2 linked regions of the Prochlorococcus marinus XMU1411 genome follow. Each later gene encodes a partner of the first gene's protein in a complex. Links are inferred from orthologs where the notes say so. Each region holds a gene or a part of one and is shown in the gene's direction. Other genes may lie near its edges.

Region 1 (4,655 bases):
CTTTAGCCTCTCCAAATTTACTTAATAGTGGACCGATACAAAAGAAACTTGCTCTTAGTCCATTAACAAGTTCATATGGAAGTTCTTTAATAGAAATATTTTGTGAATCTATCTCTAATTTATTGTTTTTTTCTATTATTTTAACCCCTAAATTTCTAAGAATATTAGCCATTTTTTCAATATCAGTAAGGCGAGGAACATTCTGAAGAACTATTCTTTCATTAGTTAGTAATGATGCGGCAAGCAAAACTAAGGCCGAATTCTTCGCACCACTTATTTCAACGATTCCATTTAATTTGCCTTGGCCAAAAATCTTTAAATTTTGTGATTTAAGATATGACGTCTTTTTGCTTACGCAAATCATTAAGACTTAATTTATTAGATTCATGATGACAAACGAAAATTAGTAAGTCCACCCTATGTAACGTCTTGAATATTAATTAAAAGTGAAAATGTATTTTTTTGATCTCTTGGGAAATAAAAATTTAATAAATAATTAATCAAAATATTTATGTAATTAAAATATAATTGATAACGAATTTTTCAAATTACTCATAGAAAATACTTTTTTAAAAATAACTAGTAAAAACAATAATCTAGTTAAAAGATTTAGATCTTTTAAAAGAGGATCCTCTCGCAAAGATAAAGATTATTTTTGTATAGAGGGTACTCATCTTATTGAGGAATTGCTGAGGTCTGGAAATTCTCCCTCCAAAATTTTAGTTACTGAAAAATGGCTAAAAAAGAACCCAATTCTTAGCAAAAAGTTTGATGAATCATTATTAACTTTGGTCTCAGAAGAGGTTTTAGCTTCAGCAATTTCAACAGTTAATCCAGATGGCATCGCAGCATTAGTAGAAATTTCATCGATACCTAATTATGAATTCAATAGTAAAGATGATTTTGTTCTTGTTCTAGATAGGATTCAAGATCCCGGGAATATGGGTAATCTTTTTAGAACTGCTTTAGCTGCTGGTGTTGATGCAATTTTTTTAGCTGGAGGTGCGCACCCATTAAGCCAAAAAGTATTAAGAGCATCAACTGGCGCGGTCTTTAATCTCCCATTTCAAAGATATGAGGGTACTGAAGAAGAAATAATAAATTCTTTATTAAAGTCTTTATCTGAATTATCAAATGAAGGATTTAAGATTTTTTCCACTAGTAGCTTTAATAAAAGCTCAAAAAAACATTCAAAACCATACTGGGAAATTGATTGGACTAAGTCTACTGCTTTGATTTTGGGTAATGAAGGTCAAGGCATTCATAAAAAAATTCAAGAAGCTTTTAATGAAACAATTACAATTCCGCATAGTGAGCTTGTAGAATCATTGAATGTGGCTTGTGTTGCAGTTCCGTTATTACTAGAACGAAAAAGAGTCGCATTCACATCTAATAAAAAAATAAAAAGTGACTGATTCAAGTTTTGATTTCGATTTAATCGTAATAGGAGCAGGATATGGAGGTTTTGATGCCGCTAAACATGCTGCTGGCAAGGGACTGAAAGTCGCAATAGTAGAATCTTCTGATATGGGAGGTACTTGTGTTAACAAGGGTTGTGTCCCATCTAAGGCTCTTTTGGCTGCAAGTGGAAAAGTTAGAGAAATAGCTGATTATGAACATTTAGCTAAATTTGGTATTCATGCTTCCCCAGTAAGGTTCGAGAGATCAAAAATTGCAGATCATGCAAATAATTTAGTTTTAAATGTTAGAGAAAATTTAACAAAAACTCTTAAAAGGAGTGGAGTTGAAATTATTTTGGGCATTGGCAGAATTGCAGGAAATCAAAAAGTAGGTGTAAGAGATAAAAACGGAATTGATAAAATTTTTACATCTAAGAATATCGTCATAGCAACTGGTTCTTCTCCTTTTGTGCCCCGTGGAATAACTTTGGATAATAGGACTGTATTTACTAGTGATGATGCGGTTAAACTTGAGTGGCTTCCAAGATGGATAGCAATTATTGGAAGCGGATATATAGGACTAGAATTTGCTGATGTTTATACCGCGCTTGGTTGTGAGGTAACCATGATAGAGGCTTTGGAAAATATTATGCCTACATTTGATCCAGACATCACTAAAATTGCCAAGAAGAATCTTATTCAAGCAAGAGATATAGACACAAAATCAAATGTCTTCGCAACAAAAATAACACCTGGATGTCCTGTAAAAATAGAACTGACAGATGCAAAATCTAAGGAAGTTGTAGAAACTTTAGAAGTTGACGCGGTACTAGTTGCAACTGGCAGAAGTCCTAATAGTAATAACCTAAATCTTGAGTCAGTTGGGATCGAAACTGTAAAAGGTTTCATTCCTGTAGATGATCAAATGAGAGTTAAGAATGGTAATAAAATAATACCTCACATTTGGGCTGTTGGAGATGTAACAGGCAAACTTATGCTTGCCCATACAGCTGCAGCGCAGGGTACTATTGCTGTTGATAATATTTGCGGCGGTAATGTCGAAATAAACTATAACAGTATCCCTGCAGCAACCTTTACTCACCCTGAGATAAGTTCAGTTGGTCTCTCTGAGGCTGAAGCTAAAGAGATATCTGTAAACGAAAATTTCACTTTGGGAGTCGTCAAAAGTTTCTTTAAGGCTAATTCAAAAGCATTGGCTGAATTGGAGAGTGATGGATTGCTAAAGTTGATTTTCAATAAAGATAATGGGAAAGTATTAGGTGCTCATATTTTTGGGTTACATGCAGCTGATTTAATTCAAGAAATTTCGAACGCTATTTCAAGGAACCAGGATGTAATTGAATTATCTAAAGAAGTTCATACTCATCCCACTCTTAGTGAGGTAGTTGAGGTCGCATACAAACAGGCGGCTTCTCAAATAAAATAATATCTAAAATTAATGGAGATAAGACGCAGGCCACCAAATCCAACAGTAAGGGTAGAAAACTTAGAATATGCTGTACCTCATAGAGAAGCACAAGCAAAAAATATTTTGGAAGAAATTGTATGGCACAAGGATATTGAAATTAAGAATTTTAAAAAAATAGTCTCTTTAGAAGATCTCATCAAAAAGATTGAAAAACTTCCTACTCCCAAAGATTTTTACAAAAATATCTTGGAGTCAAAAATAAAACCAGGAGTTATTGCTGAAATAAAAAAAGCTAGTCCGAGTAAAGGAGTTATTAGAAAAGATTTTAACCCTGAAAATATAGCAATTTGTTATGAAGGATTAGGTGCATCATGTATCTCAGTACTAACCGATAAAAGGTTTTTTCAAGGTAGTTATGAAATTCTCGAAACTGTAAGGAAATCAACTAATCTGCCTCTACTCTGCAAAGATTTTATTATTTCTGCTTATCAGATTTATAAAGCAAGGGTATCTGGTGCTGATGCAATATTATTAATCGCTGCGATTTTAAGTGATGATGATTTAATTTATTTAAAGAAAATAGCTGATAATTTAAAGATGAGTGTTCTTGTTGAAGTCCATAACTCTAATGAATTAGAAAGGATTCTAAAGTTAAAATCTTTTAATTTGATTGGAATAAATAATAGGGACTTAAAGACTTTTAAAACTGATTTAAAAACATCAAAAGAATTGATGCATACGTATGCAGATATATTTTTAAAACAAAATATTATTCCCATAAGTGAATCCGGAATTAATTGTGCCGAAGATTTAGAATCGCTTAGATCTATTGGAATCAAGGGAGTATTAATTGGTGAAACTTTTATGAGAGAAAGTGATATTGAACAATCGTTCAAGAAATTATTTAACTCAATTTAATATTGACTTCAAATCGTGCTATAAAATTGAATAAAAAGAGTTGTACTGAATATATATGCAGGCTGTAATTTTAACAGGTATAGTAGCAGGATTTGTGCATGTAGTTAGTGGCGCTGATCATCTAATTGCAATGGCACCAGCAGCTATTAATAATCCCCAAAAAGCTCTTAAAAATAGTTTCTCATGGGGCTTGGGACATTCTTCAGGAGTCCTCTTGTTAGCTTTTCTAGCGATTTTTATTAAGGATATTACGCCATTAAACAAATTTTCTAGTATTGCCGAATTCCTAGTTGGAATTTCACTTCTAATTGTTGGAGTATTTGCTATAAAAAATTCTTTTCAATTAAGTATCCACTCGCATTCCCATAAGCATGAGAATGGAATTGCCCATCGTCACTTTCACTTTCATGTTAAGGAACAAAAAAATAATAATAAGCACTCACATGCTTTGACTGGTTTAGGCTTGCTGCACGGTATAGCTGGAGGTTCACATTTTCTTGCAGTTCTTCCTGCTTTAGCACTACCTTTAACAAGCGCTTGCTTATATTTGATTTCATATTTGATTGGTTCACTCATAAGTATGAATCTTTTTACTTGTTTAATATCTTTTACCACCTTTAAAGCAAGTCAAAAATTTATTAAAAGATTAATAGCTTTAGCAGGAGGGCTTTCCTTTTCTTTGGGATTATTTTGGATTCAAAGAAGTGCTTCTGTTTTTTTGAATTAAAAAATTATTTAATTTAGGAATAATTAATTTAGAGGTGACAATCCCAATTATTTTTTCTTTATTGATTAATCCAAATTTATTACTATCTTCGCTAAATGCAATATTGTCGCCAATAACCTCAACGTTATTTTGATTTACTGAATTTATCCTTTTTATTAGGTTTTTATTTTTAATTGGATGA
Region 2 (3,691 bases), on another replicon or contig:
AGGTAATTTAATTTTTTATGGAAACAAAAAACTCAATATCTATAAAGCGCTCAATAGCTATTAAAGCTGTAGTTACACCAACTTGGAAGGAAGATGCTGAAAAAGAATTAAGTAAAGCAATTTCAAACATTGATCAGCAATTATCGCAACTGGAGCAAGAGGGGCAGCAAATAGTAAACAATATTAGATCCCAATCGGTTAATCCCCTAGATCCAAGGGTTCAAGAACAGGTTAGTCAGGTGCAACAACAAGTCGCAGCAAAACGAAATGAAATTGAAGAACAAAAAAGAAATCTCTTACAACAACAGAGTCAAGTTCGCGAATTAAAAATGGACGAAATTGTTGATCAAGGGCAAGTGGATAGTTTCTGTGATGTCACTGTGGGAGACAATCTTATTGAAAAAATGCAAGTATCGATTACGGTAAAGGATGGAGTTATTCAATCTATAGATAATAATTAAAGAGAAGATTTAGTATTTTTGATAAATATAAGTAAATCTTAATTTCGAAAAGTTTTAAATTCTAATCGATCTAAATTATTACTTTCTTAAGTTTTAAGAGTTCCCACTGTGAACATGATTTCGTATAATTAAAACAAGAGTTTAAAGGCTTCTTAACCATAAAAACTTTAGGAAGTTTGGTAGAAATCCCTTGAAACTTATGCAATAACAATTTTCTTATGTCTCACGAAATATTCATGCCTGCCTTGAGTTCTACTATGACGGAGGGCAAGATTGTGGAATGGTTGAAAAATCCAGGAGATAAAGTTGAAAGAGGTGAATCTGTCTTGGTTGTTGAATCTGACAAAGCAGATATGGATGTTGAATCTTTTCAAGATGGATATCTTGCGGCTGTTTTAATGCCTGCTGGCAGCACTGCACCAGTAGGAGAGACTATCGGTCTTATTGTAGAAAATGAGGATGAGATAGCTTCTGTTCAAGAACAAAATAAAGGAAATCAACCCGAAGTTTCTAGTTCGGATCAACTTGAATTGGTAAGCAATAAAACTAAAGAAAAACCTCTGGTTCAAAGTGAAATTGTTGAAAAACAAGAAAAAGAAGTCGTATTAATGAGTGAAAAGGCAGCCTCATCTTTTAATAGTGATCAAATAAATGCTGCTACGAGCAATGTTTCTTCGAGGGTGATTGCATCTCCAAGAGCTAAAAAACTTGCCTCTCAAATGGGTGTTGATTTAGCAAAGGTTCATGGATCCGGACCTCACGGAAGGATTCAAGCCGATGATATTTTAAAAGCTAATGGCCAACCAGTCTCTATACCATGGATAGGTGAAGGTGGTTCTCCTGCAAGTATACCTGGTGCAAATTTGGGAGTTGAAAGTAAGCCAGAAACTTCAGGAAATAGTTTTGGTAATCCCGGAGAAACAGTTCAATTTAATACTCTTCAAAAAGCGGTAAATAAAAATATGGAATCTAGTTTAGATGTGCCATGTTTTAGGGTGGGTTATTCCATTAACACAGATAAATTAGATAATTTCTACAAAAAAGTAAAACAGAACGGAGTTACTATGACTGCTTTACTAGTAAAGGCAGTTGCAAAGACACTAAAGAAACATCCTCAAGTTAATTCAAGTTTTTCAGAGAATGGAATTTCTTATCCAGAAAATATAAATATTGCTGTTGCTGTTGCGATGGAAGATGGTGGACTAATAACTCCAGTTTTAAAAGAACCATGCAATACTGATTTATTTGAATTGTCTAGGGAATGGAAAGATCTCGTAAAAAGATCAAGATCAAAACAATTAGAACCTGATGAATACTCAACGGGAACCTTCACTTTATCTAACCTTGGGATGTTTGGAGTTGATAGATTTGACGCAATTCTTCCTCCAGGTACCGGTGCTATTTTAGCTATAGCATCATCGAAACCAACCGTTGTTGCTAATAGTGATGGTTCAATATCTGTAAAAAAAATAATGCAAGTAAATCTAACAGCTGATCATAGAGTGATATATGGAGCTGATGGAGCTTCATTCTTAAAAGACTTGGCTTCCCTAATTGAAGATGAGCCAGAGACTCTTGTCTCCTAAATTTAATTGATTTCTCAAATTAATAATGAAGAAAGAGATTATAAGCTTGAAGCTTATGATTATTTACTTGATCCTTCATTAATTGCTAGTAAACCTTCTGCAATTAGGCATGAATCAAGATTGATGATAGTTAGAAATAGTTTTTTAGAAGAAGACTGTTTAACTAATAAATTTACCAAGAATCTTTTAGATGAATTTAGAGAAGGGGATCTTGTAATTGTAAATAATACTAAAGTTATGAAAGCTAGGTTAAAGGTTGAATTAGAAAATAAGACATTAGTCGAATTATTAGTTTTAGAAAGATCCCATGAATGTGTTTGGTTATGTTTGGCAAAGCCAGCAAAAAAGTTAAAAATAAATAGAAAATTAAAATTAAAATCTCCAATAGCACAAGATATTTATTTAATTGTTGATGGAGTTGATGAAGAAACTGGAGGGAGATTTATTAAATTTCCTGGAAATATAACTTGTCTCAATTCAATGAATGAACTTCTTGATAAATATGGGGAAATCCCTCTTCCTCCTTATATAAAAAATTCCGAAGAAGAATCTTTTCATGAGAAAAGTTATCAAACTGAGTATGCAACAAATCCGGGGGCAGTTGCTGCACCAACAGCTGGTTTACACTTAAGCAAAAGTCTTATTTCCAATCTAAAAAAAAAAGGCGTAATAATCTTACCGATAACTTTGCACGTGGGTTATGGAACATTCAAACCAATTGATCAAGAAGATTTAAGTAACTTAAAACTTCACAAAGAATGGGTAAGTGTTAATAAGGAAGTAGTGGAGGAAATAAAAAGAATAAAGAAAACAGATAGAAAAATAATTGCTATTGGTACAACTAGCGTAAGAGCTCTTGAAAGTTGTTATTCTCACGAAATTAATGACTTTATTCCCATAGCTAAATACGTAGATTTAGTAATTAAGCCAGGTTATAAATTTAAGGTAGTTGATGGATTATTAACTAATTTTCATCTCCCTAAAAGTTCATTATTACTTTTAGTAAGTGCAATGATTGGTAGAGAAAGATTATTAGATCTGTATAAGAAAGCCATAAAAGAAAAATTTAGATTCTTCTCTTATGGCGATGCAATGTATATTTCACCAGATTCAATACTGGAGAAAAAATAGATTTAGGCTTTGACTGGTTCTTGAATGATTCCGCTTGGAACTTCAGTAAACATAATTGATGATAAATACCTCTCTGCTAAATCAGGTAGAACAACTACAATTGTCTTCCCAGCATACTCATCTTGTTCAGCTAATCTAACAGCAGCAGCAGCGGCAGCCCCACAAGATATTCCTACTAATAGACCTTCCTCTTTAGCTAACCTAAGAGCCATCTCAATTGATTCGTCATTAGTTACTTGTTCGACCTTATCAACAATTGATAAGTCAAGGTTCTTAGGAATAAATCCTGCTCCAATTCCTTGGATTTTATGTGGTCCAGATTTAACCTCTTCTCCATTCATTGTCTGTGTAATAACAGGACTGTGTGATGGTTCTACAGCTACAGAAGTAATATTCTTGCCCTTCTCTTGCTTAATGTATCTTGAAACTCCTGTAATTGTGCCGCCAGTTCCAACCCCTGCAACTAAAACATCAATTTCACCATCGCAATCATCCCAGATTTCTGGTCCAGTA

What was found. Proteins that work in one complex are often made in the same cells at the same time.
Region 2: the proteins of lpdA (region 1) and HA145_RS02105 are in contact, whole or in part, in a crystal structure (PDB 1EBD), measured with the Geobacillus stearothermophilus proteins. The link is inferred for Prochlorococcus marinus XMU1411 from one-to-one orthologs. Residues at the interface, in WP_049624544.1 of Geobacillus stearothermophilus: Pro340, Ser341, Asp344, Tyr345, Arg403, Asp406, Val408, Glu431, Ala432, Gly433, Asp438; in WP_033016211.1 of Geobacillus stearothermophilus: Ile130, Ala131, Met132, Pro133, Arg136, Arg140, Glu141, Asn155, Arg157.

The regions. Positions count from the first base shown.
Region 1 is NZ_JAAORI010000004.1:242,275-246,929, reverse strand. Bases 628-3,627 are described here. They hold lpdA (dihydrolipoyl dehydrogenase), read left to right. Parts: upstream 628-1,407; coding sequence 1,408-2,847; downstream 2,848-3,627. Other genes in these bases: trpC (indole-3-glycerol phosphate synthase TrpC), read left to right, coding at 2,860-3,627; HA145_RS07360 (TrmH family RNA methyltransferase), read left to right, coding at 628-1,415. Outside these bases: murA (UDP-N-acetylglucosamine 1-carboxyvinyltransferase), read right to left, coding at 1-364; more of HA145_RS07360, read left to right, coding at 528-627; more of trpC, read left to right, coding at 3,628-3,747; HA145_RS07345 (hydantoin utilization protein A), read left to right, coding at 3,803-4,474; sodX (nickel-type superoxide dismutase maturation protease), read right to left, coding at 4,433-4,655. UniProt on the Escherichia coli protein: Lipoamide dehydrogenase is a component of the glycine cleavage system as well as of the alpha-ketoacid dehydrogenase complexes.
Region 2 is NZ_JAAORI010000003.1:73,370-77,060, forward strand. The notes cover bases 1-2,863. They hold HA145_RS02105 (dihydrolipoamide acetyltransferase family protein), read left to right. Parts: upstream 1-679; coding sequence 680-2,047; downstream 2,048-2,863. Other genes in these bases: HA145_RS02100 (YlqD family protein), read left to right, coding at 18-461; queA (tRNA preQ1(34) S-adenosylmethionine ribosyltransferase-isomerase QueA), read left to right, coding at 2,054-2,863. In the rest of the region: more of queA, read left to right, coding at 2,864-3,178; cysK (cysteine synthase A), read right to left, coding at 3,181-3,691.